One region of the Falsarthrobacter nasiphocae genome, then DNA from elsewhere that is predicted to be linked to it. Evidence: riboswitches for the same ligand, from Rfam matches in the RefSeq annotation. Region 1 holds a riboswitch; the other holds the start of a gene.
The links. Region 1 has a riboswitch for cyclic di-AMP ahead of J2S35_RS03410 (NlpC/P60 family protein). Riboswitches for the same ligand answer to the same signal wherever they lie in the genome.
Positions count from the first base shown of each region.

Region 2: linked by a shared signal. The riboswitch ahead of J2S35_RS06365 (M23 family metallopeptidase) and the one ahead of J2S35_RS03410 (NlpC/P60 family protein) in region 1 are both predicted to bind cyclic di-AMP.

Region 1 is NZ_JAVDUI010000001.1:757,001-771,509, forward strand. Features, by position in the region: gene pcrA (DNA helicase PcrA) at 1-1,119, opposite strand, end outside; gene J2S35_RS03360 (inositol monophosphatase family protein) at 1,221-2,093, opposite strand; gene ykgO (type B 50S ribosomal protein L36) at 2,103-2,225, opposite strand; gene J2S35_RS03370 (SPFH domain-containing protein) at 2,647-3,534, opposite strand; tRNA gene J2S35_RS03375 (tRNA-Arg) at 3,605-3,677, opposite strand; gene J2S35_RS03380 (DUF6314 family protein) at 3,792-4,724, shown strand; gene J2S35_RS03385 (ABC transporter ATP-binding protein) at 4,802-6,658, opposite strand; gene J2S35_RS03390 (amino acid ABC transporter substrate-binding protein) at 6,932-7,729, shown strand; gene J2S35_RS03395 (amino acid ABC transporter permease) at 7,726-8,391, shown strand; gene J2S35_RS03400 (amino acid ABC transporter ATP-binding protein) at 8,378-9,250, shown strand; gene J2S35_RS03405 (HNH endonuclease) at 9,302-9,793, opposite strand; gene J2S35_RS03410 (NlpC/P60 family protein) at 10,117-11,049, opposite strand; cyclic di-AMP (ydaO/yuaA leader) riboswitch at 11,211-11,385, opposite strand; gene J2S35_RS03415 (metal-dependent transcriptional regulator) at 11,621-12,319, opposite strand; gene serC (phosphoserine transaminase) at 12,493-13,608, shown strand; gene J2S35_RS03425 (DUF3027 domain-containing protein) at 13,584-14,309, opposite strand; gene J2S35_RS03430 (cold-shock protein) at 14,357-14,509, opposite strand, start outside.
Region 2 is NZ_JAVDUI010000001.1:1,408,330-1,422,838, forward strand. Features, by position in the region: gene J2S35_RS06365 (M23 family metallopeptidase) at 42-2,537, opposite strand; cyclic di-AMP (ydaO/yuaA leader) riboswitch at 2,537-2,765, opposite strand; gene J2S35_RS06370 (DedA family protein) at 2,912-3,571, opposite strand; gene J2S35_RS06375 (hypothetical protein) at 3,889-4,116, opposite strand; gene J2S35_RS06380 (HipA N-terminal domain-containing protein) at 4,097-4,411, opposite strand; gene J2S35_RS06385 (hypothetical protein) at 4,710-5,033, shown strand; gene J2S35_RS06390 (hypothetical protein) at 5,213-5,926, opposite strand; gene J2S35_RS06395 (hypothetical protein) at 6,161-6,790, opposite strand; gene J2S35_RS06400 (GMC oxidoreductase) at 6,805-8,319, opposite strand; gene clpB (ATP-dependent chaperone ClpB) at 8,654-11,245, shown strand; gene J2S35_RS06410 (DUF3073 family protein) at 11,436-11,660, shown strand; gene purM (phosphoribosylformylglycinamidine cyclo-ligase) at 11,865-12,983, opposite strand; gene purF (amidophosphoribosyltransferase) at 12,976-14,509, opposite strand, start outside.

The sequences.
Region 1 (14,509 bases):
GCCGTCCCCTGACGCCGTCCAGAGGCGCTTCTCAGGGCGGTCCGGGTTCTTGGAGATGACCGCGTTGGCCGCGGTGAGGATGTTCTGCGTGGACCGGTAGTTCTGCTCCAGGAGGATGGTCTCGGCGTTGGGGTAGTCCTTGCCGAACTCGATGATGTTGCGGATGTCCGCCCCGCGGAACGCGTAGATGGACTGGTCCGAGTCTCCGACGACGGTCAGCTCCGCGCCGGGCACGTCCCCGTCCTGAGTGAGTTCCCGCACGAGGGCGTACTGGGCGTGGTTGGTGTCCTGGTACTCGTCCACGAGCACGTGCCGGAAGCGGCGCCGGTAGTTCTCCGCCACCTGGGGGAAGGCCCGGAACATGTAGACGGTCTGAGCGATGAGGTCGTCGAAGTCCATCGCGTTGGCCTGCCGGAGCCGGCGTGCGTAGCCCGCGTACACCTGGGACACGGCGGACTCGAACGGGTCCTCCGGGTTGGCCGTGCGGGCGTAGTCCTCCTCATCCACGAGCTCGTTCTTGAGCCCGGAGATGGCGTGCTGAATCTGCTTGGGCGGGAAGCGCTTGGGATCCAAGTCCAGGCCGCGTGCCACGAGCGTGATGAGCCTGAGCGAATCCGCGGAGTCATAGATGGAGAAGTTCTGGCTCATGCCGATGACTGCCGCCTCGCGGCGGAGGATCCTCACGCACGAGGAGTGGAACGTGCTGATCCAAATCCGCCCGGCGCGCTCCCTCACAAGCTCGGCGACGCGCTCCCGCATCTCAGCCGCAGCCTTGTTGGTGAAGGTGATGGCCAGGATCTCCCCCGGGTGGGCGCGCCGTGTGGCCAGCATGTAGGCGATGCGGTGGGTGAGGACACGCGTCTTGCCCGAGCCAGCGCCTGCCACGATGAGCAGGGGCGTGCCCTGATGGACGACGGCGGCGTGCTGCTGCGGATTGAGCCCCTCGAGGAGGCTCGAGGCAGCGTCGGCGGCGTCCGCCGCGGCGGGGGCCTCCGCCGCAAATGGATCCTGCCCCGTCAGGTCCTCCTGGGCGAACCCGGGGGCGGTGCGGGGCAGCCGCGCCTGGGGGCCGGGCTTGTCCTTGCTCGCGTCAAAGAAGGGGTCAAAGAGGAAATCCATGATTCACCCAGTCTAGGGCGAGGGGTGGACACGATGAGCACGCACGAGCCCCGCCCCGGGCGCCCGCGGCCCAGGCCCGGGCGCGGCGCCGGCCAGGCCTGTCACGCCCCCAGGAGCCGCGTCATCTCCTCCACGGCCTGACGGCCGCCAGCCAGGCTCCAGACCACGCCCCCCGCGGCCGCCTGGGCCGTGACGCCGCCCGCCGCCTCGACGAGCGCGCGCCCGGGCTGCCAGTCCCACTCCGGCACGGAATGCTGCATCCACGCGCCGATCCGCCCGTCGGCCACGTAGGCGAGATCCACGGAGCCCGACCCGAACATCCGCACCGTGGCGGCACTCGCGGCCACCTCGTGCCACACCGCGCGCACGGCCTCATCACGCATCCACGTCGGGTGCAGGTAGGTCGCCAGGCTGAGCTGCGCCAGGGGGCCGGCAGCGACCGTCCCCTCCAGCACCCGCGCGGCACCGCCTCGCACCGCGTCTGGCGTCCCCGAGCTCGCCTCCGCCGAACCGCCCCGTGTCAGACCGGCCTCTGCGGGCCCCTCGGGGATCACCTCGCAGCGGGCCACGCCGTCGTCGGCCGTGAAGAGCTCGCGAGTGCCCGGCACGAAGACCGCAGACACGGGCTCTCCGCCCGTCTCCAGCGCCAGCGCGGAGCACCACGGCCCCGCGCCGGAGAGGAAGTTATAGGTGCCGTCCACCGGGTCGATGATCCAGCGCCGCCCGCTCGTGCCTTCGGCGGCCGCGCCCTCCTCCCCGAGGACCCCGTCCGCAGGGCGCGCCTGCCGCAGTCCGCCGACGACGAGGGCCTCGGCGGCGCGGTCGGCCTCCGTCACGATGTCGGCCACGTTGGACTTGCTCTCCCCGATCAGGCGGTCGGCGCGCATGCGCGCGGCCAGCAGGCCCGCCTGGACAGCAAGAGACCCCGCAACCAATCGGTCCGGGGTCTCTGGCGGCAACGTGAGAACGCGCATCTCGGGGACTTAGCCCTGGCGAGCCTTCATGCGCGGGTTCTTCTTGTTGATGACGTACGTCTTGCCACGGCGACGGACGATCTGGGCGCCGTCGATCTTCTTCAGCGCGCGGAGCGAGTTGCGGACCTTCATGAGTTCTCCTTGTGTCGGGCCAATTACGGCGGTTTCGGGCAACGGCGAGCGGCGTGGAGTTCCACGTCATCGCTCCGACCGCGCCCGACACTCACCCGGGATGCTCACGCGGCCCTCAAAAGGCAGTGGATCCCAAAACTTTGAGCGGCGGACTGGTCGCCAGGTGCAGCGACGCCGTCCGGCTTCTCACCACAGGGCACGCAGGAGCGTGCGCGCGGTACGAAGCACCCGTCGATTCTACGCGAAACGCAACAGCGGGGCAATTCCCTCCCCGCCGCCCGGGCCTCCACCCCGCACCTGTCCCGTTGCGGGGCGGTGTTCGCACACTGGAGCGCACTTTCTTGGTTGAAACTCACCGCGCAACGCAACGCAACGCAACGCAGAAGGAAGGCCCGTGTCCGCGCAGCCTAGGGCCAACGCGTTACTTCTTCTGCGGCTGGGTCACCGTCGGAAGCGCAGAAGTGCCGGGGAAGCAGCCCAGCGGGGACTGGCCGGACTTGGACACAATGTCCAGGCACTTGGAGGTGAGCGTGTTCTCGGAGACGGACTGCTCGAGGATCTTGTTCGCCTCCGCCTCGGCCTTGTTCGTGGCCTTCTTCTGCTCGGCGATGCGGGTCCGGGCGATCTCGGACTGGAGCTCGTTGATCCGGTCCTGCGTGGACTGGTCGAAGTTGATGAGCGGGATCGTCACGGACTTGACCTCAATCTGGTCCCCGACGCGCTCCTTCATCTTGGCCTCGACCTGCTTCGCCATCGCGTTGAGGTCCGCCCCGCCTTCCGCCGCCTTGACGGAGTTGAGGGGGTTGTAGGTGGCCATGACCTCGTTGAGCGCGGCGCGGAAGTTGCGGTCCACGAGGTTCGTGCGGATGTTGTCGAAGGTCTTGTAGTTGAGGAACAGGTCCTCGGCGTCGTCGGTCTTCAGCTGCCACTGGATCGAGGCGTCGGCCGTGGCCTTGGAGTTGTTGCCGAGGCGGATGTCGATGTCGTGGTCCGCGCCCTGATAGACGTCGTTCTGCACGGAGCCGTCGAGGTCCTCGACCTTCTCCCACGGGGCCTTGAGGTGGAGGCCGTTCGAGAGCACGCCCGTCGGCTTGCCGAAGGCCACCTTGACGCCCACCGTGCGCGGCGCGACGACCGTCACGCTGGATGAGAGAAGGATGACGACGGCCAGGACCGCGGCTCCGATTGACGCGAGGCGGACACTGCCCCGGCTGCTGTTGCCCTCTTCATTCGGCTTGATGGTCCTGGCGACGGCGAAGCCGGCCGCGCTGAGGATGGCCAGGATGGCCACCATAATCACTGCGAACATGTCGTTCCTTCGGTCGGGTGCGGCCACCGTGGGCGCCGTCCGCCGGTCAGCGGCCGCCGCGACAGTGCGGTGCCCCAGAGAGGAATCGAACCTCCGACACCGGCTTTAGGAGAGCCGTGCTCTATCCACTGAGCTACTAGGGCGCGCGACGCCGCCACTCGGCTAACGTTGCGAGAGTCCAGCTTACCGGAATGCCCGCGCGCGGCTCCAAGGCGGCCTCAGGCGCCGCGGGCCCGCGACCCCAGCGAAGGAGCCCCGTGCCGTACCCCGTTCTCGACCTCGCAGGCTTCCTCTCCGGCACCTGGTCCGCCCACCGGGAGATCGAGGACCGGCGGGCGGGGACGTCGGGCACCTTCACGGGCACCCTGACCTTCGAGCCGGCGCCGGATGAAACCCCCGCCTCAAACCCCGCGCCGCGTGGCGCGCCTCTCTCCTCCCCCGCCCAGCGGCTTCGGGCCCACGAGGAGGGCACCCTCCGCCTTCAGGGCCTCGCCCCCACCCCGGCCCAGCGTACTCACCTCTGGCTGGTGGGGGGCTCGTCCGCGGAGATTCTGTTCGACGACGGGCGCCCCTTCCACTCTCTGCGGCTGGACAAGGGCGCGGACACCCCGTCCCACTGGTGCGCCCCGGACCAGTACGAGGCCCGCGTGGAGGCGCTCTCCCCCACCGAGCTGTCCTGGACGTGGACGGTGGCAGGCCCGGCCAAGGACCTCACGCTGCGGACGACGCTGACGAGGCCGCTGCCCGTCATCACGGTCTCCGCCGTGGAGCTGCTGACGGGGGCGCGCCAGCTCGTCGTCGTGCGCAAGAAGGGGACACACGCGTTCATGCAGCCCGGAGGCAAGCCCGAGCCGGGCGAGGGCCCGCGGGAGGCGGCGGCACGGGAACTGGCCGAGGAGCTGGGACTGGACCTCGGCCCTGGCGCATTTGAGCATGCCGGCTCGTGGCGGGGACGCCCGGCCAACGAGGCGGGGTTCGAGCTGTTCGCCGAGTGCTACCGCGCCGCGCTCCCGGAGGGTCTGGACCCGGACGCCCTCGCGCCGGCCGCCGAGATCGCCGAGGTCCGGCTCCTCACCCTCGGTGAGCTGCGCGAGGCCGTCGAGACGGGGCTCGTGCCGGGGACGCCCTACTCGATTGCCCCGCTGCTGCGGGAGAGCATCGCGCCGCGCCTGCTTGACGCGCTCGGCTGAGCCTGGAGCCGGCGCTGGGCGCGCGCCGTGGCCCCTCGGCACCTGAGCCAGCCGGCGGCCCCCGGCATCCGCCCGGCCTACTCGGCGAACTGGGTGCGGTACAGCTCCTCGTAGCGCCCGCCCGCGGCGAGGAGCTGCTCGTGCGTGCCACGCTGGGCAATGCGGCCGGCCTCGATGACGAGGATCTCGTCCGCGTCCCGGATCGTGGAGAGCCTGTGGGCGATCACGAGGGCCGTGCGCCCCGCGAGGGCCTCAGCGAGGGCGCCCTGCACCGCGGCCTCGTTCGTGGAGTCGAGGGAGGCCGTGGCCTCGTCGAGGATGACGAGCTGCGGCCGGGACAGGAGCACGCGGGCGATGGTCATGCGCTGGCGCTCGCCTCCGGAGAGCCGGTAGCCGCGTTCGCCGACGATGGTCTCCAGGCCGTCCGGCAGGCTGCGCACGAGCGACTCGAGGCGGGCGCCGCGGAGGGCGGCCCAGATCTCGTCGTCGCTCGCGTCGGGCCTCGAGAGGGCGATGTTCGCCCGGATGGACTCGTGGAAGAGGTGCCCGTCCTGGGTGACCATGCCGACGCTGTCCCGGAGGGACTGGAAGGAGAGGTCCCGCACGTCCACCCCGCCGAGCTCCACGGAGCCGCCCGTCGTGTCGTAGAGGCGCGCCGCGAGCTGGGCGATCGTCGACTTCCCCGCTCCCGAGGACCCGACCAACGCCACGGTCTGCCCGGGCTCCACGGAGAAGTCCACGCCATGCAGCACCTCCTCGCCGCCGCGCGAGTCGAGGACGGCCACGGACTCAAGGGAGGCCAGGGAGACGTCCTTGGCGCTCGGGTAGGCGAAGCTCACGTTGCGGAAGCGCAGGCTCGCGGGGGCGTCGGCGAGCGTCTTTGCGTCCGGCCGCTCGGTGATGAGCGGCTTGAGGTCGAGGATCTCGAAGACGCGCTCGAAGCTGACGGCCGCGCCCATGAGGTCGGCCCGCGCGTTGGAGAGCTGCGTCAGCGGCCCGTAGAGGCGCGTCAGCAGGAGCGCGAGGACCACGACGTCGCCCGGGTTGAGCCGGCCGTCCACCGCGAACCAGCCGCCCACGCCGTACACGAGGGCCAGCGCCAGCGCGGAGACGAGCGTGAGCAGCGTCAGGAACACCTGCTGCATGAAGGCGGACTTCACGCCGATGTCGCGGACGCGCCCGGCCCGCGCCTCGAACTGCGCGGCCTCGGAGGCCGGGTTTCCGAACAGCTTGATGAGCGTCGCGCCGGGCGCGGAGAATCGCTCGGTCATTTGGGCGGTCATCGTCGCGTTGTGGTCGCTGGACTCGCGCCGCAGAGTGGCGAGCCTCCCGCCGATCTTGCGAGAGGGCAGGAGGAAGATCGGCAGAAGGATGAGCGTCAGGACGGCCACGAGCCAGGACTTGCTCACCATGACGGCGAGCGTCAGGAGCACCGTGACGCCGTTGACGACGACGCCGGAGAGCGTCGTCGCGAACGCCCGCTGGGCCCCCAGGACGTCCGAGTTCAGGCGGGAGACGAGAGCGCCCGTGCGCGTGCGCATGAAGAACGCCACGGGCATGGTCTGCACGTGCTCGTAGACCTGGGTGCGGAGGTCGAGGATGACGTCCTCGCCGATCTGGGCGGACAGCCAGCGGTTGAGCAGGCCCACGCCCGCGTCCAGGAGCGCGACTCCGGCGATCGCCACCGCGATCCACACGATGACCGTGCGGCTGCCGCCGACGACCATCTCGTCCACGACGCGTCCCGCCAGCAGCGGCGTGGCCACGGACAGGAGCGCGCCGAGCAGCGAGACGGCGAGAAACGCGATGAGCCGCCCACGGTATGGCCGCGCGAACTCCACGATCCGCTTGAGCGTCGCCCGCGAGACCGGCGCGGCCTCCGTGACTTGGGCAGACCTCATCATGTGGTGCATCGCGGCGCGTTCCATACTCATTGGTCCAATTATTCGCCTCCGCGGCTGGGCATCGGGCCGGACTCGCTCAGGGCGGAAGGCGGGGTCCCGGCTCGTCTCGCGTCGGGCTGGAGATGGGGCGGTCCAGCGGACGACGACGCGCCTGGCGGCCCCGTTTGTCACACTTCGTAACAAACCGGGGCCGCCGTTATCACAGCCCCGGGGAATAGGAATAATGTTTACCTGGTTTGTCACATTAGACGCCTGGTTTGCCCCGTTCGTCACGGGCACCCCATCTACCCGAAGGATCTCCCCATGAATCGCCGCCAGTTCTCAGCCCTCGGCCTCGCCTCCGCCGCGACCCTCCTGCTGGCGGCTTGCTCCGGGGGATCCGAGTCCAGCTCCACGAGCCTCGACTCCGTCAAGAAGGCCGGCACCATCAAGGTGGGCACCGAGGGCACGTACAAGCCGTTCACCTTCCACGCTCAGGCGGGCGCCCCGCTCTCGGGCTACGACGTGGACGTCATGAACGCGGTCGCCGAGAAGATCGGCGTCAAGACCGAGTACCAGGAGACCCAGTGGGACGCGATCTTCGCGGGCATTGACGCGAAGCGGTTCGACATCATCGCCAACCAGGTGGGCATCAACCCGGAGCGCGAGGCCAAGTACCTCTTCTCGAAGCCGTACTCCCACTCCCGCGGCGTCGTCGTCGCGAAGGCCGACTCCTCCATCCGCTCCTTTGAGGACCTCAAGGGCAAGAAGGTCGCCCAGTCGGCGACCTCCAACTTCGGCAAGGAGGCCCGCGAGAAGGGCGCCGTCATCACGCCCGTCGAGGGCTGGGCCCAGTCCGTGGAGCTCGTCCGCCAGGGCCGCGTCGAGGCCACGATCAACGACAAGCTCACGGTCCTCGACTACCTCAAGGCCAACCCCAACTCGGGCGTGAAGATCGTCGCCGAGGACTCGTCCGAGAGCTCGTCCGCGTTCCTGTTCCGCAAGGACTCCACGGAGCTCAGGGACGCCGTGGACAAGGCCCTCGCTGAGCTGGAGAAGGACGGCACGCTGAAGAAGCTGTCGGAGAAGTACTTCGGCACCGACGTCTCGAAGTCCTCGTGACCTGGGACTGGGGACTCCTCGCCGAATCGTTCTGGCCCATCCTCAAGGCGGGCCTGCTCGTCACCATCCCGCTCGCGCTCGTCTCGTTCGCGATCGGCCTCGTCATCGCCCTGGCGATGGCCATCATGAGGATCAGCCGGATCAAGCCACTCTCATGGATCGCCCGCGCCTACATCTCCGTCATCCGCGGCACGCCGATGCTCGTGCAGCTCTTCGTCATCTTCTACGGGCTGCCGAACCTCGGCGTGACGCTGAGCCCGTGGACGACGATCGTCGCCGCCCTGTCCATGAACGTGGGCGGGTACGCGGCTGAGGTCATCCGCGCGGCCATCGCGTCCGTGCCGAAGGGCCAGTGGGAGGCCGCGCACACGATCGGCATGAGCCGGGCTCAGACCCTGCGCCGCGTGGTCCTGCCCCAGGCCGCGCGCCTTTCGGTGCCGCCCCTGTCCAACACGTTCATCTCGCTCGTCAAGGACACGTCCCTCGCCTCCCTCGTGACCGTGTCCGAGCTCTTCCGCAAGGCCCAGGACGTCGCTGCGTTCTCCAACGAGTTCCTTCTCATCTACATGGAGGCGGGCCTCATCTACTGGATCATCTGCATGGTCCTCTCCCTGCCCCAGCCCTCGATCGAGCGGAGGCTCAACCGCCATGTCGCGTCCTAGCAGCCCGGTCCCCGTCCCTCGCCCTGGCTCTGTGGCCCAGCACCCGGCGGCGCCCGACGTCGCCCCCGCCCCCGCGCCCCTCCTCACGGTCAGGGGGCTCGCCAAGTCCTTTGGAGACCACCGGGTCCTCAAGGACATCGACCTCACGGTCCGCCGCGGCGACGTCGTGGCGCTCATTGGCCCCTCGGGTTCGGGCAAGACGACCATCCTCCGGTGCCTCAACGGCCTGGAGACGCCAGACGCCGGCGTCGTCGAGTTCGCAGGCTCCCCCTCGGCGGAGCCCGTGACGGTCGACTTCGGCGCGAGCACGTCCGCGCGGGCCCGTGCTCGGGACATCGCGCGCCTGCGGGACGCCTCCGCGATGGTCTTCCAGTCCTACAACCTCTTCCCCCACCGCACCGTCCTCCAGAACGTCATCGAGGGACCCGTGCGGGTGCAGAAGCGACCCAAGCAGGAGGCCACAGCGGACGCACTGGAGCTGCTCAAGCGCGTCGGGCTCGAGTCCAAGGCGGACGCCTACCCGCACGAGCTTTCCGGCGGGCAGCAGCAGCGCGTGGGCATCGTTCGGGCCCTCGCCCTGCGGCCCGCCCTCCTGCTCTTCGACGAGCCGACCTCCGCCCTCGACCCCGAGCTCGTGGGCGACGTCCTCACCGTGATCCGTGACCTCGCGGAGCAGGGCTGGACCATGCTCATCGTCACGCACGAGCTCCAGTTCGCCCGTCAGGTGGCCTCCACGACCGTCTTCATGGACGGCGGCGTGGTCGTCGAGTCCGGCCCCAGCGCGGACGTCCTCGAGTCCCCGTCGGAGCCGCGCACGCAGCAGTTCGTCAGGCGGCTGACCCACCCCGAGCTCGGCTAGGGCTCACCACGGTCCCGTCCCCGGCGGCGCGCGGCCCCGACGCGGCAGCGTTCAGGCCGCGGCGAGATAGTCCCGCCAGGCGTCGTCGGGCTGTTCCAGGCCCCGCAGGTGCCAGAGATCCCCGCGCGGCTCGCGCGGACGGAAGGGGAGCGTCCAGCGCATCTGCGCGAGCGACTTGTCCCCCTTGGCCCCGTTGCACGCGAGACAGCACGCGACGAGGTTCTCCCAGGAGTCCTCGCCGCCGCGGGAGCGCGGCTGAATGTGGTCCACGGTCGTCGCGGTGCGCCCGCAGTAGGCGCAGCGATGCCCGTCCCGGCGGAGCACTCCGCGCCGGGTCACGGCGAGGCGCTTGGCGCGGGGCCGCCTGACATAGCGCGCCAAGACGATGACGCTGGGCCGCGGCACTGAGACGCTCACCCCCGTGAGACTCCCCTCCCCCGCGCGAATCATCGTGGCTTTGCCGCGCATGATGAGCACCACCGCGCGGCGGGACGGGACGACGGCCAGAGGCTCGTAGCCGGCGTTGAGGACGAGTGTGCGCATGATCTGCTCCCGGGTGAGCGCACCACCTGGCAATGATGGGCGCGGATGAGGAACGCGGTCCGTGATGACTACAGTGTGCCCCCTGAGCCCTCTCGGGCGGAAGACCCCCCGTTGATCAGCGGGCGGCCGACAGGTGAATTCTCGGCTACCAGCCCCCGTGCGGTCCATGCGGTTGCCCTCGGTGTGCTGGGCGGGGCCTCACCATGAGGCCTGCCCAGACGCAGAGAGACCCGCGCTCCGATGTGGAGCGCGGGTCTCTCTGCTGCCCCCCAATGGGGCAAGTCCTGCAACCCTCCAGGGGCTGCGTGACCTAGTGCTTGTGACTAGCCGACGTGGATGAACACGGGGCCGGAGCCGAGGTAGGCCGAGGCGATCGTGGTCTGGTTGCCGTTCCAGCCGCCGTGGACGGCCTGGCCGTTGCCGATGTAGACGGCGATGTGCGGGACACCGGAGCCAGCGTTGTCGTAGTAGATGAGGTCGCCCGGCTGCGGGTTGCTCGTGATGGTGCCGAGGCCCATGTAGCTGGCCGGCCAGCCGTGGTGGCTGATGCCAGCGGCCGCGAGGGCATTCGTGACGAGCATGGTGCAGTCCTGGCCCATGCCGACCTGAGCGCGAGCGGCAGCGGCGATCGTGGCGCCAACGCCGGAGGTGGAGGCAACGGGCTTGGCAGCGGCGGGAGCCTGGTAGGCGGCCGGCTGAGCAGCGGGAGCCTGGTAGGCGGCCGGCTGAGCGGCGGGAGCCTGGTAGGCGGCGCGCTGCGCGACCGGAGCCGTGTAGGAGGCAGCCTGGGGAGCCGTGGCGGCGGCGGCCTGTGCCGGGGCGGCCTTGACGGCGGCGCGGGCCGGAGCCTGCTGAACCGAGTCAGACGAGTAGGAGTAGGAGTAGGCGCCAGCCGTGGTGGCCTTGCGGGCGTTGGCCGGAGCGGCTGCGCGCTTCGGGGCAGCCTTCTTCGTGGCCTTCTTGACAGCCTTCTTGGGGGCGGCCTTGACGGCGGCGCGCTCAACCTTCTTGGCGGTCGCGGCGGCCGGAGCCTTGACCTCGGCGGAGGCCGAGGGGGCGGGGGCCGCGGAAGCCGGAGCGGTGTGGGAGGCCGGTGCGGCCTCGGGGGTGCTGAATGCCTGGGCGGCGAGGCCACCCGAGAGAACGAGGCCGGAGGCCGCCGCGATGACGGCTGCCTGGCGCGTGGCGCCGCCTGCGTTCTCAGAAACTGCCTTGGCGACTGCGGACAGCGACGCCTTTTCGATGCTCTTCGACAACGTGGAGCTCTCTTTCGTGGTTCACGAAGGGACCTGGGCCCTTTCGTAGCCGACCCTTGTCCAGGCACTGTGCCTGGGAGCCGAACTGCGATCAAATGCTGAATGAAGTTGTCAGAAGCCGTGGTCCGCCATCACCCTCGAGTCGAGAGTCTGAACGAAGCTTTGCCTCCCACATCGCCTGCGAGGTGAGCTGTCGGGTTCGGATGGGAGTCACCCGGCCCTCCGGTCCCGTGCGGCCGTAACCGTTTCGTGACCTTTGGGCTTCACCCCAAGACTGGAACATTCCAGTCACATGTGGGTCCCCCGCCCTTGTCATTGGTGGAGAGACCCCAAGGGGCCCTCCTGAGTCATCCCGCCGACTGACAAGGCTCGGCGCATCGTCGGGATGCTGGTCATCCTTTCGGATGACCTCTCGGGTATCAAACCTACAACACCGAGACCCAAATGTCACGTTATGGTCACGGTGCTGTGACCATCGGCGTGTCCCCTCAGGGCGTCACCATGCGACATTTCCGGCGGCAGGCACCGCACGCTCGGGCCTCGGCCGGTGGGACAAAGTCTCGGGAAAAAGTTACGAGAGACGCAGGAAGAGGTGCGCCGCGTCCTCGAGAGGCAGCTCGAGCCCCTCGCCGGAGAGCACGGCGGACATGCGGAGGAAGGCCCCGCGCTCCTGAACGTCCACCTCGGCGCCCGGCACCAGTCCGCACTCGCGCAGCTGAACAAGCAGCTCGCCGTCCACCTGGATCGGCTCGGCCAGGCGCGCGATGACGCCGCGGACCGGAGCCCCGCCCGCGCGGCGGACGGCCGCCGTCGCCGTCACGACGCCCTCCCCGAACGGCTCGGCCGCGTCCCCGCCGATGGCCTCGAGGCCGGGGATGGGATTGCCATAGGGGCTGACCGTCGGCGATTCAAGGAGCTCAAGCAGCCGGCGCTCCACCCGCTCGCTCATGACGTGCTCCCACCGGCAGGCCTCGTCGTGGACGAGCTCCCAGTCGAGTCCGATCACGTCGGACAGGAGTCGCTCCGCGAGGCGATGCTTCCGCATGACCTCGGTGGCGCGGCGCTGACCCTCGTCGGTGAACTCGAGGTGGCGATCCGCCGTGACCTCCACGAGTCCGTCCCGCTCCATGCGCGCCACGGTCTGCGAGACGGTGGGGCCCGAGTGGTGGAGGCGCTCGGCGATGCGGGCGCGCAGCGCGGGCACCCCTTCTTCCTTGAGCTCGAGGATCGTCCGCAGGTACATCTCCGTCGTATCAATGAGCTCAGACACTGGGCATGCTCCTCGTCAGCCGGAATGGGGTGAAGCCGTATCCTCCGTATTCTATGTCGAGCCGCGCCCGCCCGTCGCCGCGCCCGGCCCGCCGCCTGGACCGGAGTGGCCTTCGGGCGGTGCGTGTGGGTCAATGGGACCACGTGTGTGACGGACCTTCAGAGGAGCGCCCTATGACTCAGATTCAGATCCCCGAGAACCTCCTGCCCCAGGACGGCCGCTTCGGCGCAGGCCCCTCGAAGGTCCGCGCCGCCCAGATGGAGGCCATCGCCGCAGCCCAGCCCGGTCTCCTCGGCACGAGCCACCGGCAGCCAGCCGTCCGCAGCCTCGTCGGAGCCATTCGCTCCAAGCTCCTCGACGTGTTCAATGCGCCCTCGGGCTACGAGGTCCTCCTCGGAAACGGCGGCGCCACGGCGTTCTGGGATGCGGCCGCGTTCGGGCTCGTGGAGCGGCGCGCCCAGCACCTCTCCTTCGGCGAGTTCGGCTCGAAGTTCGCGCAGGCCACCAACGAGGCCCCGTTCCTCGAGCCGAGTGAGATCATCACGTCAGCCCCGGGCACCCGCCCCGAGCCGCACGCGAGCGAGGTCGACGTCTACGCGTGGCCGCACAACGAGACCTCAACGGGCGTCATGGCCCCCGTCTCCCGGGTTCCGGGAGCCGAGGGCGCGCTGCACCTCACGGACGCCACGTCCGCTGCGGGCGGCATCGACGTCGACCTCTCCGAGACGGATGTCTACTATTTCTCGCCGCAGAAGAACTTCGCCTCCGATGGCGGACTCTGGCTCGCCATTGCGAGTCCTGCCGCGGTGGAGCGGATCGAGCGGATCGCGGCCAGCGACCGCTGGGTCCCGAGTTTCCTCAGCCTCAAGACCGCGCTCGACAACTCGCGCCTGGACCAGACGTACAACACGCCCTCCCTCACGACCCTCGTGGGGCTTGACGCGCAGCTGGACTGGCTCGTGAGCCTCGGCGGCATCACGGCGGCGGCGGCGCGCACCGCCGAGACCTCGGGGCTCGTCTACGAGTGGGCGGAGCGGCACGAGCTGGCCAGCCCCTTCGTCGCCCGGGCCGAGGACCGCTCGCCCGTCGTCGTCACCGTGGACTTCGCGGAGGAGGTCGACGCCGCACAGCTCGCCTCGACCCTGCGCGCGAACGGCATCCTCGACGTGGAGCCGTACCGCAAGCTGGGGCGCAACCAGCTGCGGATCGGGACGTTCGTGGCTGTCGAGAAGAGCGACGTCGCCGCCCTTCTCGCCAGCATCGACTACGTCTTGGGGTTGGCCCGGTAGCGCCTCTGCCGGCGGCGGCGCTTGACCTTGACGCTCGCCTCGATCTCCTCGGCGGTCGGGTCCTCGTCCGTGTGGTCGCCGTCCGCTGCCGGCGCCTGCTCCACCTCGGTCCGCTCTTCGGTGACGACGACGCCGGTGCCGCCCGTCTCGGCGACCGCGGGCGCCTCGACGGCCGTCGCGGGCTCGTCCTGGCCGGGCTCGGCCCCGCCCGCCTGCTGGTCCGCGTCCCCCTGCTGCGTGTCCTCGGGGCGGAGGCGGTCTGCCCACGGCACCCAGGCCGGGGCCAGGAGGGCCCCCTCGCCCGGCAGCAGCCCGATCTCGTTGACGGTGATCTTCTTGGCACGCGGCGCGCGGGCGAGGGTGGCGTACCACTGCCAGCCCCGGTAGCCCTGCTTCTGCGCGGTGAACCGGTGCGTCATGACGCGGTCCTCCTCCGGCTGCGCCCCGAGGTGATCCCCGATGGCCTCTCCCGGGAAGGCGTCCTCGAGAGCCGACCGGGCCGCGTCGACGGCCTCGGCGACGAGGGCGTCGGGCTTGGGGGCCCGCTTGCGCGCGGGGCGCTTGGGTGCCGCGCCTGCTTCAGGCGCATCCCCTGCCTCCGCCGCGGCGCCCGCCTGGGCGGCGAGCTCGGAGCCTGCAGCATCCGCGCGGTCCTGCGCGGCGCTCTCAGCGTCCGCGGCGCTCGTGGTGGCGCTGTCCATCTCTGGGCTGTCCGCCTCCGGGCCCTTCGCTGCTCCTGTACGCCGGCTCATGCGTCGAGCTGATCTGCCACGGCGCGCAGGAGCGCGGCGGTCTTGCGAGCGTGGACGTCCTCGGGGTACCTGCCGCGGCGCAGCCCGTTGGAGACCCCGTCAAGAAGCTTGATGAGGTCCTCGGTGATGACGGCCATGTCAGCTGCGGA
Region 2 (14,509 bases), 650 kb from region 1:
CGGATGTGGCCTGGGCCTTACTTCGTTGGGCGGTCTGAGGCTCAGGCTCCAGCCAGGCCGAGCCAGGGGGCGGGATTGGTCCACGCTCCGTTGACGATCACCTCGAAGTGGAGGTGGGGGCCCGTCGAGTTGCCGGTGCTGCCCTCGGCCGCGATGTGCTGGCCTTGGACAACGAGCTGACCAACGGAGACGTCGATCTGCGCGAGGTGGTTGTACGTGGTGACGACGCCGTTGCCGTGGTCGATCTCGACGCGGTAGCCACCGCCGTAGGCGTGCCAGCCGGCGAAGATCACGCGGCCGGACTGCGCCGCGCGCACACTCGCCCCGTATGCGTCGGGGAAGTCGATGCCCGTGTGGAAGTCGCAGGCAGGGAGTCCGGCGAGGCAGCGCGAGCCGAACCACGAGGAGATGGCGGCCGTGCCACTAGGCGAGGCGAGGCGCATCTGCTGCATGAGGGAGGCCGGGGCCGTTCCGTAGGCGCCGGTCGCCGCCGAGGTGTTGAGCGCGTAGGTGTACGCCCGGTTCGTGTTCGTGTCGCCGCCGTTGCTGACAGGCACCGTCGGTGTCGTCGTGGGCAGGCTCGGCGGCGTCGCGGGGGCGCTGGGCGTGGTGGCCGGTGCGGTCGCGGCGGGTGTCAGGGGGCCGAGTTTGGCGGCGAGGGCGGTGGCGGCGGCCTTGTCTCCGTTGGCGAGGTAGGCGTTGAGGAAGACGTTGAGCTGTTTTCCTGTGCCGTAGAGCTCGCCCTTGGCGCCGTTGCCGTCCCAGTAGTTCCACCATTGGGCGGGGGCGTTGGCGTCGACGTAGTCCTTCGCGGCCGGGGCCGTGGGCTGGGTCGTGGGTGCAGGCTTGGTGGCCGGGGCGCTCGGCGTTGCGGGGGCGCTGGGCGTGGTGGCCGGTGCGGTCGCGGCGGGTGTCAGGGGGCCGAGTTTGGCGGCGAGGGCGGTGGCGGCGGCCTTGTCTCCGTTGGCGAGGTAGGCGTTGAGGAAGACGTTGAGCTGTTTTCCGGTGCCGTAGAGCTCGCCCTTGGCGCCGTTGCCGTCCCAGTAGTTCCACCATTGGGCGGGGGCGTTGGCGTCGACGTAGTCCTTCGCGGCCGGGGCCGTGGGCTGGGTCGCGGGTGCGGGCTTCGTGGCCGGGGCGCTCGGCGTTGCGGGGGCGCTGGGCGTGGTGGCCGGTGCTGTCGCGGCGGGTGTCAGGGGGCCGAGCTTGGCGGCGAGGGCGGTGGCGGCGGCCTTGTCTCCGTTGGCGAGGTAGGCGTTGAGGAAGACGTTGAGCTGTTTTCCGGTGCCGTAGAGCTCGCCCTTGGCGCCGTTGCCGTCCCAGTAGTTCCACCACTGGGCGGGGGCGTTGGCGTCGACGTAGTCCTTCGCGGCCGGGGCCGTGGGCTGGGTCGCGGGTGCGGGCTTCGTGGCCGGGGCGCTCGGCGTCGCGGGCTTGTTGGCGACAATCGGCGCCTCGGTGGGCCCAGCTGTGCTGGGAGCAGTGGCCACCGGCGTCTTCGAGGCGGAAGGCGCGGGGGTGGGGGTTGCCGGGGCTTTCGTCACCGGGGCGGTCGGGGCCTTGGCGGCCGGGATGCTCGGCGTCTGGGGCGCGGACGGGGCCGGGGCACTCGCCGTGGGGCCGGAGGCGGAGGGAACCTTGGTCACGGGCGCGGACGGCACCGAGGCGGCCGGCGCGCTGGGGGCCGACGACGGCTGAGCCGCCGGGCTCGTCACGGCCGGCGCGGGCTTGGCCGTGCTGGGCGCCGTGGCGGCAGGGGTCTTCGTGGCGGGCACGCTCGTCGTCGGGCGCGGAGCCGAGGGAGCGGAGGACGCAGGCGCAGTGGCAGCGGGAGCCGAGGCTGCGGGAGCCGTCGCGGCAGGAGCGGACGACGCGGGGGCTGATGCCGCCGGGCGCGGGGCGGCCGGAGCGGAGGGCGCCGGCGTGACAGGGGCCTTCGGCGAGGTGGCAGGGACCTTCACCGCGGGCGTCTTGCCGTTGACCAGGACGTTGGCGGCCGGGACCTGGGCCTTGGCGACGGCCTTCTCGATGCTCGCGCCGGAGAACCACGCGTTGAGGAAGGCGTTGAGCTGCTTGCCCGTTCCCGTGAAGAGGCCCGTCACGGACTTGTCCGCGTTCCAGTAGCGCCAGACCTGGTGTGCAGCCGCGGGATCAACCCACGGAAGCTCAGAGGCCACGCGGCTCTTCTCCTGGGTGACCATGCCCTGAGCCATGAACGCGTTGAACTCGGCACCGGTGCCGAAGTAGAAGCCCTGGCGAGACTTGTCCGCGTTCCACCAGCGCCACCACTGGGCGGGGGCTGCGGAGCTGACGTACTCCGTCACCGAGGACGAGGGAGTGGCCGTGCGCTCAGGCGTCACGCTAGGGGTGAAGAGCGTGGTCTTCGCGGGCGCAGTCTCAGAGACAGCCACGGCCGTGGGGAGGGAGCTGGTGATGAGGGCAGCGGCGGCCGCTGCACCGGTGGTCAGCGTTGCGAGGCTCTTCACGTGCGTGGGCTTCGGCGAGCGTGTGGCCTGCCCAAGGGGGGTGGCGTTCATAAGGCTTCCTCCGCGCCTGCGAGGTTAGCTGTCGGATTCGGAAACCGGCTCCTTGCGAGCCTGGCCCCGGTTCCGCCGTCCTGCCAGTGCCCGCAGGCCTGGCCGAAGACGGTGACGGAACTTCACCCCAAGGCACGCGCGTGCTGCGTGCCAGCGAATGTGGTTCCCCCGCTTCCACCCTGTCTGTTCTGCCACCCGGGCGTCGGTGGAATTCGGCGTCTCGCCCGGCATTGCCTCCGTGGTCTTCGGCAACACCCATAAAGTTACGGAACGATCACAGGCCCATCAAGAACCCCATCAACTTCGAGTAAAGGTTGAACCTTATGGCTCAAGGCTCAACCTTGGGTCTCGGCGGCGGCCCCGGCTCCCAGTCCCTAGGCCCGCTCAGGCTCCTGGGCCTCCGTGGGCTCTTCCGCCGCGAAGCGGGCTACGCCCTCCTTGACCCGCTTGTGCAGCAGGCCGCCGGCCGCGAGGGCGAGGACGAGGACCGCCAGGAAGCCCACCCACGCGAACTCCTTGAGGTAGTGGTGGGCGGCGTCCCCGACCAGGACGATGAATCCGACCGTGCCGAACGCCCAGAAGATGCCGCCCGTGACGTTGGCCAAGAGGAAGCGGCGGTACTCAATGCGCAGCGTGCCGGCAAGCGGCCCCGCGAGAATGCGCAGGCCAGCCACGAATCGGCCGAAGAACACCGTCCACGTGCCCCACCGGTCAAAGACGTGCTCGGCGTATTTGATGTGCGCCGGGGAGATGTGCCGGGGGAACCGCCGAGTGAGCCAGGTGAGCAGCCGGGTCCCGTACGTGCGCCCGACGGTGTAGCCGATGGAGTCCCCAATGACGGCGCCCGTGGTGGCGCAGGCGGCGATGATCCACGGGTTGATGTTCGCGTCCGGGTGCAAGGACAAGAGGGTGGAGGCCACGAGGATCGTCTCGCCCGGCAAGGGGATGCCAATGCTCTCCACGCCGACGACGAGACCCACGAGGGCATAGACCAGCCAGGGAGGGATTGATCCCAGGAAGGACGGGATGTCCACGCGTGTCTCCTTGGCGATGTTTGTCTCGGGGACTCCACGCGGCCGACGCGAGGAGAAGCGGTGCTGGAGATGCTCTGCGCACGCCGGTCCCGGCCCAGGTGCCGAGCATGGAGTCTGGATCAGATTGTAGAACGTCCGTCAGGGCGCTCCCACCACGTTCCCTGGGCAGTGGGTGAATCGCCGGTTCATTCGCGGGAGGCGAGACCGTCCAGGGCTGATCCGCACAGGGCACTGATCCCGTGAGCGAGGAGGTCGGGGAGGGCGCTCGCGCCGATTGCCTCGGATCTCTTGTGCGAAGCAGTGCCAGTGCCTGCGCTTCAGGCGGCCAAACCGGAGGCTATGTCATAGATCGGCGCCAGGTGAACCTGGCCATCGAGATGCAAAGGTGAGTAGTTCTCGGCACGCGCGTCCGGGGCGCCGAGGAGATCATTGGCAATGATCGCCTGAGCGAAGTTGGCGACATCTTCCGGGCCGCTGCCCTCGTTCCAAGCGGAGGGCGAACTTGCTCTGGGCGCCAGCCAAAGATCAGCGTTCCGCGCGTCCAATCCAGCTTCCTCCAGGCGCATTGATGAGTTGGCGCAGTCGGTTCCCAACATGCTGTGTGCTGAGGGAGAATTCTTCCGCCATCGATTGGCGCACGGCCTCGCCTTCAGGAATGAGGCCTTCTATGTAGGCCATCGTTGGCTTGTTCTTATAGGGGGATTCACGATACGGGAGAGCGACCGAGAGGGAGGCGCTGTTGTCCAGGCCCGGCAGGTACTCGATCCTCTTGGCCCCGAAGTCGTCTTGGATCAGGGTCCCGATGTGATTCCCCTGTAGGAGAAGGTGGAGCCTCTTCATGACGATGAACCTTTGAGGGCTTGTGAGAGCCGTGACGGGCCGGTCAGTGATGAACAGCGCTGGCGTAGGGCGAATGCGTCGGCTGATGATGGTGTCGCCGAGCTCCGTTCCGTCTGGCCAACAGGTGCGTGGAGGAGCGGCTTCCCGGTGGACCCGTGATGAAAGGTTGCCGAATTGTTATTTCAGGGGGCTTTGACGTGCATTTTCTGGTCGTATGATGAGGGTGCGGGGTCGAATGGAGCCCAGCCGGCCCGGTGTATAGGGCCGATCACATGCTCATAGAGATGGAATGACTGCCATGTCGCGTTTCACCAAGACTCTTTCCTCTGGCGCTGCTGCTGCTGCGCTTGTCGGCATTGCCGCCGTTGGCGTCGCACCCTCGGCTTCCGCTGCGTCGGTCCGCGTCTCCTCCCCGAAGGCCACGACTGCTGTCTCGTGGAGCTACGGCACGAAGGCCCCGGCGGCCCCGGTCAAGCGTGTTGTGTACGCGTCCGTGAAGAACGGCTCCAGCTGGGCCTATGCCTGGGCGTGGACCACGAACCCGCGCTGCACCATCATGGCTGGGGCGACTCTCAATCCGCGTCCCACTGCCGTTTGGGTTGCCTGCGCTCCTGCCCGCTGACTTGCCCTGGCGGTTCACCTCCGCCAGGTGACGTCGCTGCCGCCTCGGCAAGGCTCCTGTGAGGGCCGCGCCGAGGCGCTGGCGGGCACGCACGAAGGCGCCGCCTGCGATGATGCGCAGGCGGCGCCTTTCTGTGTCCGGGCTCCGGTGATACAGGCCCGGTGCTGCCTGGGGTGCGCTTAGTAGACGCGGTCCGTGCAGTAGCGCTTGCCGCGGAAGGGCATGCCGGTGTAGGGCGTAACTGAGTAGTCGCGCATCGGCTGGTCCTTTTCTCGAACCGAGCCCATTGTGTAGTTCACCTGAAGCATGCACACGCGGCACTTACCGTTCAGGGTGTAGCTGAACTCCATAGGGAACTCCACTCGAGCTCCATTCCAGAGCCCCTTGCGGCTCCCTTCCGCGTAATGCTTGGCGTTCTGCCACTCGATCCTGTGGAGCGTGTTGAAGCCGACCAGGGCGCCACCAGACATGACGTTTCCTGCACGGACGAATCCGTAAAGCGTCTGGCCATTGTTCAGGGTCACCTTGGGCTTGGGGAGGTAGCGCTCACCGGAGGCGTTGCCGAACTTGAATGTTATGGACCCCTTGAGGCCTTGCTGTCCCGGGCCGTTCGCCCATTGGAGTCCGAAGCGCTGCATCGTCTGGGCGTCTTCGATGCGCCCATGGGTGTTGCGGTACGTGAGTCCATCCTTGAGGATCCAGCCCGCTGCGACGGCCGGGCTGCAGATGCCTTCGCGGAGGTCCTCAATGGCGGTCCTGCTTGTGGGGCGCGGGCGGGGCCATACGGGCTTGGGGCGGCTGGCGGCGGCGGCGGGGGCCGCGTTGGCGAGTGCCACGGCTGGTAGCGCCCAAGCTGCTCCTTGGGCCAGGTGGCGGCGGTTGATCTCGGTCATGGAGGGGGTTGTCCTTCCGGGGGACGGCCTGACAGTGGTGGGCCGGGGGCTGACTGCGGAACGTAAGCATGCTATCCGTTTTCACAATCGTTCGTCAAAAGTGAGCCTGGCTACCCTTGCCCTGGTTCCGTCATGTTTCGGCGCGCACCCCTCGTCCACGGCGTCCCCGGGAAAGAAGAACGGCGCCGCACCCAAGGGGTGCGGCGCCGTACGGTTGCTCTGAGACGGCTCGGGCTACGGGCCGAAGATCGTCGTCGAGTAACCCGGGACGAAGCCCACGCGGGCGTCGAGATCGTTGCTGTCGAACTCCACCGCGTCGTTGATCGTGGCCAGAACCAGCACCGAGAAGTCCGGGTTGGTGAAGGTCTTCGGCGTGTAGTACTGGAACGGGATGGTCACGCTCTCCCCCGGCTGGAGGGGGCGGGTCAGTGTCCAGCGGTACGTGCGCGCGGCGCCCGTGGGCGGGACGCCCGGCGTCGTGTCCACGAGGGTGAAGAATGAGTCCGTCGTGCGGGCCTGCGTCCGGTACGCGAGGTTGCTCGTCGCATCCTGGTTCTGCATCTGGAGCTCGAGGGTGCCCGTCGCGGAGGCGATGGGGGTGGAGCCCACGTTGGTGACGACAAGACCCGGCGGCATGTCGCCCATCTGCGCCACCTGCGTGGTGTTGCCCCAGTAGATGGGGGTGTTGAGCGAGCCGTCGGCGGCTGGGTCGACAATGGCGATGGCCAGGTCACCGGGCTCGCCGAGCGGCGGCTGGGACGCCGCCATGGCGGGGGCGGCGCTGGACAGGGCGATGATGGGGGCAGACCAGGCGGCTGCGCCGACAACGCGACGGCGTGACGTGGTGGAGTTCAAAGGGTTCACGTGAGTCATCTCTTTCAGGCGAGGCGGCCGGCGGCGAGCAGCTTGTCCATATTGCGCTCGGCCAGCGCAGTGATGAACACGAAGGGGTTGACACCGAGCTTGGCGGGGATGAGGGAGCTGTCCATGACGAAGACGCCAGGGGCGCCCGTCAGCTCACCGTTGAGATCCGTGGCCTGGCCCAGGACACAGCCGCCCAGGGGGTGGTAGGTGAAGTAGTCGGAGTAGCCCTTGCCGTTCTCCAGCATGTCCGTGCGCGTCGCTCCGCCATTGGCTGCGTTGAGACGTTCCATCACAGCCTTGGTCGCGGCGACGGAGGGGGCGTGCTTCGCAGCATCCCAGTCGAGTTCCATCTTGCCCGTTGTCGTGTTGAAGGTGAACGTGCCCGTGTTGGGGTTGTTCGTCAGGGCGAGGTAGCCCGCGGTGCGGGTCTCAAGGCCAACCGGGAACGGGGCAATCTCCGCGAAGACGGACGCCTCCGAGTCGTCCCAGGCCATCAGGCCCTGGGCGGGAATGCCGGACTGGACGGTGCCTGTCGTGGAGTTCGCGCCGCTGAGCAAGCGCGCGACCATGGTGTTGCCATTGGGGCCCCAGCCCTTGCCGAGCTTGTCCGAGAGTCCCGTGAGGTCCCCGTTGGCCTGCGCCTTGAGGAGCAGGCGCGTGGTGCCCACCGAGCCCGCGGCGAGGATGACTTTGTCATACGTGGTCTCCGCGGTGTTCAGCACTGCGCCGAGAGCGGAGATGGTCTTGGTGGAGAGCACATATGCTGCGCCGGAGCGGCGGATGCGGGTGACCTCGGTCAGCGCCTTGACGTTGACGCGTCCCGTGGCGAGGGCCTTGGCGAGGTACGTCTTGGTGAGGGACTTCTTGCCGTAGTTGTTGCCGAAGATGACCTCGCTCGCGAGGGCGGACTTCGGGACGCGGCCGAAGGACTCCATGCGCATGTAGTTCCAGTCGTACACGTTCGGGACGGTCACGGTCTGGTAGCCGGCCTTGGCGTTCTGCGCGGCGGCGGTGCGTGTGAACTGGTAGTACGGCGAGTTGCCGATCATGTCAGCCGCGGGCTGGGCGACTCCCAGCTCGGAGTTCGCGCGGGGGAGGTAGGTCGTGTACATCTCGTTGACGTCGATCTGCGGCATGACCTTTTCGACGAACGAGCGGCGCGGGGTGACCGCCATGCCGCCGTTGACGAGCGATCCGCCGCCGAGGCCCTTGCCGACGTAGACCTTCATGGCGGCGAAGCGCTCGATCCCAAGGGCGCCTGCCGAATACGGGACGGCTCGGTTGATCCAGTCCAGACCGCTGAGGTAGGTGTACGGCATGTCAGTTCGGTTCTCGAACCACATGGATCGGGCGTCGGGCCGGTCCATGCGGGAGAAGCGAGCTCCCTCCGGGGCGGACTTGTCCCAGTCCTGACCCATCTCGATGAGGTCGACCTGCTTGCCAGCCTGGGCAAGGCGGAGGGCGGCGACCGCGCCTCCGTAGCCAGAGCCGATGATGGCGATGCGTGGAGTGGATGCAGCAGTGGGCATGAGTGAGGGAGCCTTATCTCGAGGTGTGCAGCGAGCGGTTCGCTGGGCCGGGCGGGGAGGGACCAGCCGAGTGCGAGCCTTCTCTTGCTTACATTCTCCGTGTTGCCCCATGGTTTGGTCAACAAACCTAGATATATCGTCTCGTCACACAAGAGGGCCATCCCGCCCAGACTTTCTCCACAGGACCCCTTCCCAAACAAACTTGAGTGGAGTAGACTCATGTTTGAGCAGTCAGGTGGCTGCTCCGAGCCGCAGTGCGGCCGAGTGGCGCAGCGTCGCCGTCGTCGGCAATTCCGGCCCGCCACCCCTCTAGGCCCCTTCGAGGAGGACTGACATGGAGCCCCAACTCACCCGCTCATCCCAGCAGGCTGTCGAAGCCGCAGTCCGCAACGCGGCCACAGCGCACAACGCGGCCATCGAACCCGCGCACCTGCTCAAGGCGCTCATGGACGTCCGCCAGTCCGTGGCGGTGGCCGTTCTGAAAGCCATTCCCGCCGAGCCGGACGCCGTATCCACAGCCGCGAGCAACGCGATTGCCGCCCTGCCCAAGGTCTCCGGCGCGGCCAGCCAGCCGCAGGCCTCCCGTGCGCTCAGCTCAGTCTTCGAGGCTGCCCGCGCTGAGGCCGAGCGCCTCGGGGACACCTACATCTCCACAGAGACGCTGCTCTTCGGCATCGCCTCGGGCACGGACGCCGCCACCCGTGCCCTCACAGACAACCACGCAGACCCGGCCGCCATCGCCGCCGCGGTCGAGACCGTCCGAGGAGGACGCACAGTGACAACGCAAGACCCAGAGGCCACCTTCGAGGCCCTCGCGCAATACGGAACCGACCTCACCGAGATCGCCCGCTCCGGCAAGCTTGACCCGGTCATCGGCCGGGACCAGGAGATCCGCCGCGTCGTGCAGGTCCTCTCCCGCCGAACCAAGAACAACCCCGTCCTCATCGGTGAGCCCGGTGTCGGCAAGACCGCCGTCGTCGAAGGCCTCGCCCAGCGCATGGTCGCCGGAGACGTGCCACAGTCCCTCCAGGGCAAGACCCTCATCAGCCTGGACCTCGGCGCGATGGTCGCCGGCGCCAAGTACCGGGGAGAGTTCGAGGAGCGGCTCAAGGCTGTCCTCGAGGAGATCAAGGCCTCGGACGGTCAGATCGTCACATTCATCGACGAGATCCACACCGTCGTGGGCGCAGGCGCCTCCGGGGACTCCGCCATGGATGCAGGCAACATGCTCAAGCCCATGCTGGCCCGCGGTGAGCTCCGGCTCATCGGCGCCACCACCCTCGACGAGTACCGCGAGAACATCGAGAAGGACCCCGCCCTGGAGCGGCGCTTCCAGCAGGTGTACGTCGGCGAGCCCAGCGTGGAGGACACCATCGGCATCCTCCGCGGCCTCAAGGAGCGCTACGAGGCGCACCACAAGGTGCAGATCTCGGACGGCGCCCTCGTGGCCGCCGCCGCGCTCTCCGACCGCTACATCTCCGGGCGCCAGCTCCCGGACAAGGCGATCGACCTCGTCGACGAGGCCGCAAGTCGCCTTCGCATGGAGATCGACTCGGCCCCCGAGGAGATCGAGCTGCTCCGGCGCGCCGTCGACCGCCTCCTCATGGAGGAGCTCGCGCTCTCAGGCGAGCACGACGACGCCTCGCGGGAGCGCCTCGCCGCCCTGCGCCGGGACCTCGCCGACAAGCGGGAGGAGCTCGACGCGCTCAACGCCCGGTGGGAGGCCGAACGAGAGGGCCTCAACGCCGTCGGTGACCTCAAGGTCCGGCTTGACGAACTCCGCGTTGCCGCCGAGCGCGCCCAGCGAGAAGGGGACCTCGCCGCCGCGTCGAAGCTGCTCTACGGCGACATCCCCGCAGCTGAGGCCGAGCTCCGCCGCGCCGAGGCCGAGGAAGGCCCCGCCAAGGAGGACCTCATGGTCGCGGAGGAGGTCGGGGCTGACGACATCGCCGAGGTCATCTCCGCGTGGACAGGCATCCCCGCCGGACGCATGCTCCAGGGCGAGTCCGAGAAGCTGCTGCACATGGAAGACGAGCTCGGGCGGCGCCTCATTGGGCAGCGCAACGCCGTCGCCTCCGTCTCCGACGCGGTGCGCCGCGCCCGGGCCGGAATCTCCGACCCGGACCGCCCCACCGGCTCCTTCCTGTTCCTGGGCCCGACGGGCGTGGGCAAGACGGAGCTCGCCAAGTCCCTCGCGGACTTCCTCTTCGACGACGAGCGGGCCATGATTCGCATCGACATGAGCGAGTACTCGGAGAAGCACTCCGTGTCCCGCCTTGTCGGCGCCCCTCCGGGATACGTCGGCTACGAGTCGGGCGGCCAGCTCACCGAGGCTGTCCGTCGCCGGCCCTACTCGGTGGTGCTCCTCGATGAGGTGGAGAAGGCGCACCCGGAAGTCTTCGACATCCTCCTTCAGGTGCTCGACGACGGCCGGCTCACCGACGGCCAGGGGCGAACGGTGGACTTCCGCAACGTGATCCTCGTGCTCACGAGCAACCTCGGCTCGCAGTTCCTCGTGGATCCCAGCCTGGACGAGGCCGCCCGGAAGGACGCCGTCATGAGCGTGGTCCAGTCCGCGTTCAAGCCGGAGTTCCTCAACCGGCTCGACGACGTCATCATGTTCGACCCGCTGTCGATCGACGACCTCGGCCGCATCGTTGAACTGCACGTCGCCTCGATGCAGAAGCGACTCGCGGACCGGCGACTCACCCTGGACGTCACCGAGCCCGCCCGCGAGTGGCTCGCCGTCAACGGGTACGACCCGGCCTACGGTGCACGGCCCCTGCGCCGCCTCGTGCAGCGTGAGATCGGCGACCGCCTGGCGCGGGAGATCCTCTCCGGCGCTGTGACGGACGGGGACAGGGTCATCGTGACGACGGACCCCGCGGACCCCACGTCGGGGCTCAGCCTGACGCGCGCCGAGTGACTCTGCGGGCTGCCATGTGGGGCGAGCGGGCCGCCGCTTGCCCCACATGCTGGCCGCAGGGCGCCCGAAACGTGCCAGATGGTGGGTGAATCTGTATCCTTAGAGGACGAAGAATCATTGATCAGACACCTCCGGGACCTCGCCTTAGTGTGACCACTCCCGGATCAACGTATGCGAAGGGGGTCACGCCATGGGGCGCGGCCGTCAGAAGGCAAAGGCAACTCGCCAAGCTCGAGAGATGAAGTACTACAGCCCGGCAACGGACTTGTCTGCCTTGCAGAACGAGCTCGCCGGGTCCGCTAGGTCGTCCGCTCACAGCTCGTCCTTCGAGTCGGAGGACCAGGGGTACTCCGAGTATGTGGACACATACGTTGACGGGTATGACGAAGACGCCGAGGAAACCGCGGGACGCTAGTCGCCCCGTGCACGGCGCTTGAACATCAAGGCGCGGCCCCCTAGGGATGCATTTCCCTGGGGGCCGCGCCTTTTGCCGTACGCTCTCTGGCCGACGAGCCTCGTTCGCCCCCTGAACTGGCGTTTGCCATAGACATTGCAGGTGGCAAACGCCAGTTCAGGGGGTGCGGCCAATCTGGGGGGGCCAAAGGCCAGCCGGGTGCAGTTAGGCGAAGCGGCCCTGCATGAGGACGGCCCCGCCGTCGACGCCCTTGGCGCCCTGGACGTAGTCGGCACCGGCGGACTGGGCCGTCTCGGCGGGGACGTCAGCGGTGATCTCGCCCATGCGCCATGCGGGAACCCCGCGCTCGGCCAGGAGAGCGAGCGCGGCGGCCTCCGACGCGGCTGGCACCACGGCCACCATGCCGACGCCGAGGTTGAGCGTCCGCTCAAGGTCCGCGAGCGGCACGCCGCCCTGCTCCTGGACCCACGTGAAGACGGGCGGGAGCGCCCAGGTGGTGCGGTCCACCACGGCGGTGAGGCCCTTCGGCAGGACGCGCGCGAGATTGGCTGCGAGGCCGCCGCCCGTCACATGGGAGAGCGCGTGCACGGCGTCAGCGCCAGCGAGGGCGAGGCAGTCAGCCGTGTAGATGCGCGTGGGGATAAGCAGCTCTTCGCCGAGGGTCGAGGAGAACTCGTCCACACGGTCCGTCAGGGCAAGCCCGGAGTGCTCCACAACCTTGCGCACGAGCGAGTAGCCGTTCGAGTGCAGGCCCGAGGAAGCCATGCCGATGACGACGTCCCCCGCCTGCACCTTCTCGGGACCGAGGACCCGTGAGGCCTCGACCACGCCCGTTGCCGCGCCCGCCACGTCGTACTCGTCCACGCCGAGGAGGCCCGGGTGCTCGGCGGTCTCGCCGCCGACGAGGGGCGTCTCCGCGAGCTTGCAGCCCTCAGCGATGCCGCGGACGATGTCCGCAATGCGCTCCGGAATCACGCGGCCGCAGGCGATGTAGTCCGTCATGAGGAGAGGCTTGGCACCGACGACCGCGATGTCGTCGACCACCATGCCGACGAGGTCCTGGCCGATCGTGTCGTGCTTGTCGAGCGCCTGCGCAATGGCGACCTTAGTGCCGACGCCGTCCGTGCTCGTCGCGAGCAGAGGGCGCGAGTAGGAGAGGAGCTCGGAGGCGTCGATCATCCCCGCGAAGCCGCCCACCCCGCCGAACACGTTGGGCGTGTGCGTGGCCTTGACGGCGCTCTTCATGAGCTCGACGGCCAGGTCACCGGCCTCGACGTCGACGCCTGCGCCGGCGTACGTGATGGCATTCTGGTTCTCAGTCATGGGAGCCTCTCGTGGGGGCGTTGCCAGAGGCCGCGAGGGGCTCCGACTCGGATGGGGACAGGACGACATCGAACTCTGCATCCGGGCCCGGGTCGCAGCCGCCCTCGGGGGCTGAGGGGGCCTCGAGGAGGTTCTTGCCGCGGCGAGAGTCGTCCGGCAGGGCGATCGGGTACTCGCCAGTGAAGCAGGCCGTGCAGAGCGTCTTCCGCGGCTGCTGCGTGGCTCCGATCATGCCGTCCTCGCTGATGTACGCGAGCGAGTCCGCGGCGACACTCTTGCGAATCTCCTCAATGGTGGCGCCGGAGGCGATGAGCTCGGCCCGCGACGCGAAGTCAATGCCGTAGAAGCAGGGCCACGTCACCGGCGGGGAGGAGATCTTCACGTGCACCTCGGACGCGCCGGCCTCCCGGAGCATCCGGACAATGGCGCGCTGCGTGTTCCCGCGGACAATCGAGTCATCGACGACGACGACCCGCTTGCCGCGAATCACCGACTCGAGAGCGTTGAGCTTGAGCTTGATGCCCAGCTGGCGGAGCGTCTGCGAGGGCTGGATGAACGTCCGCCCCACGTAGGCGTTCTTGACGAAGCCGTGGGCGAACGGGATGCCGGACTCCTCCGCGTAGCCCACGGCGGCCGGGGTCCCGGACTCGGGGACGGGGATGACGATGTCCGCCTCGTGCGAGTTCTCGCGGGCGAGCTGGCGGCCCATCTCCACTCGGGACTCGTAGACGGACCGGCCGTTGATGGCGGCGTCCGGGCGGGCCAGGTAGACGTACTCGAAGACGCAGTGGGCCGGCGTTGCCGTGGCGAACGTGCGGCTGCGGAGGCCGTTCGAGTCGATGGCCAGGAGCTCGCCCGGCTCCACCTCCCGGATGAAGCTCGCGCCGACGGTGGCGAGGGCCGACTGCTCCGAGGCGACGACCCAGCCGCGCTCCAGGCGGCCGAGCACGAGCGGGCGCACGCCGTGCGGGTCCCGCGCGGCGTAGAGCGTGTTCTCGTCCATGAACACGAAGCAGAAGGCGCCCTCCACATCCGGGAGCAGCTTCATGGCCGCATCTTCAAGGGACTCGGAGGCGTGGCCGAGGAGGGTCGTGACGAGGGCGGTGTCCGTGGTGTTGCCCTTGGCGATCTCGCCCCGGTCCGGGATGCCCGTGGTCTCGCGGATGCGGTCGAGGAGATCCGCGGAGTTGGTCAGGTTGCCGTTGTGCGCGAGGGCGACGGTGCCGTGCGGCGTGGCGCCCAGAGTGGGCTGCGCGTTGGCCCAGTGCGAGGACCCCGTGGTGGAGTACCGGCAGTGGCCGATCGCAATGTGGCCCGGCAGGGAGTTGAGCGTGGTCTCGTCGAACACCTGCGAGACAAGGCCCATGTCCTTGTAGACGGCGATCCGGGAGCCGTCGCTCGTCGCGATTCCCGCCGACTCCTGACCACGGTGCTGCAGCGCGTACAGGCCGTAGTACGTCAGCTTGGCGACCTCTTCTCCAGGGGCCCAGACACCGAAGACGCCGCACTCGTCGCGCGGCGCTTGG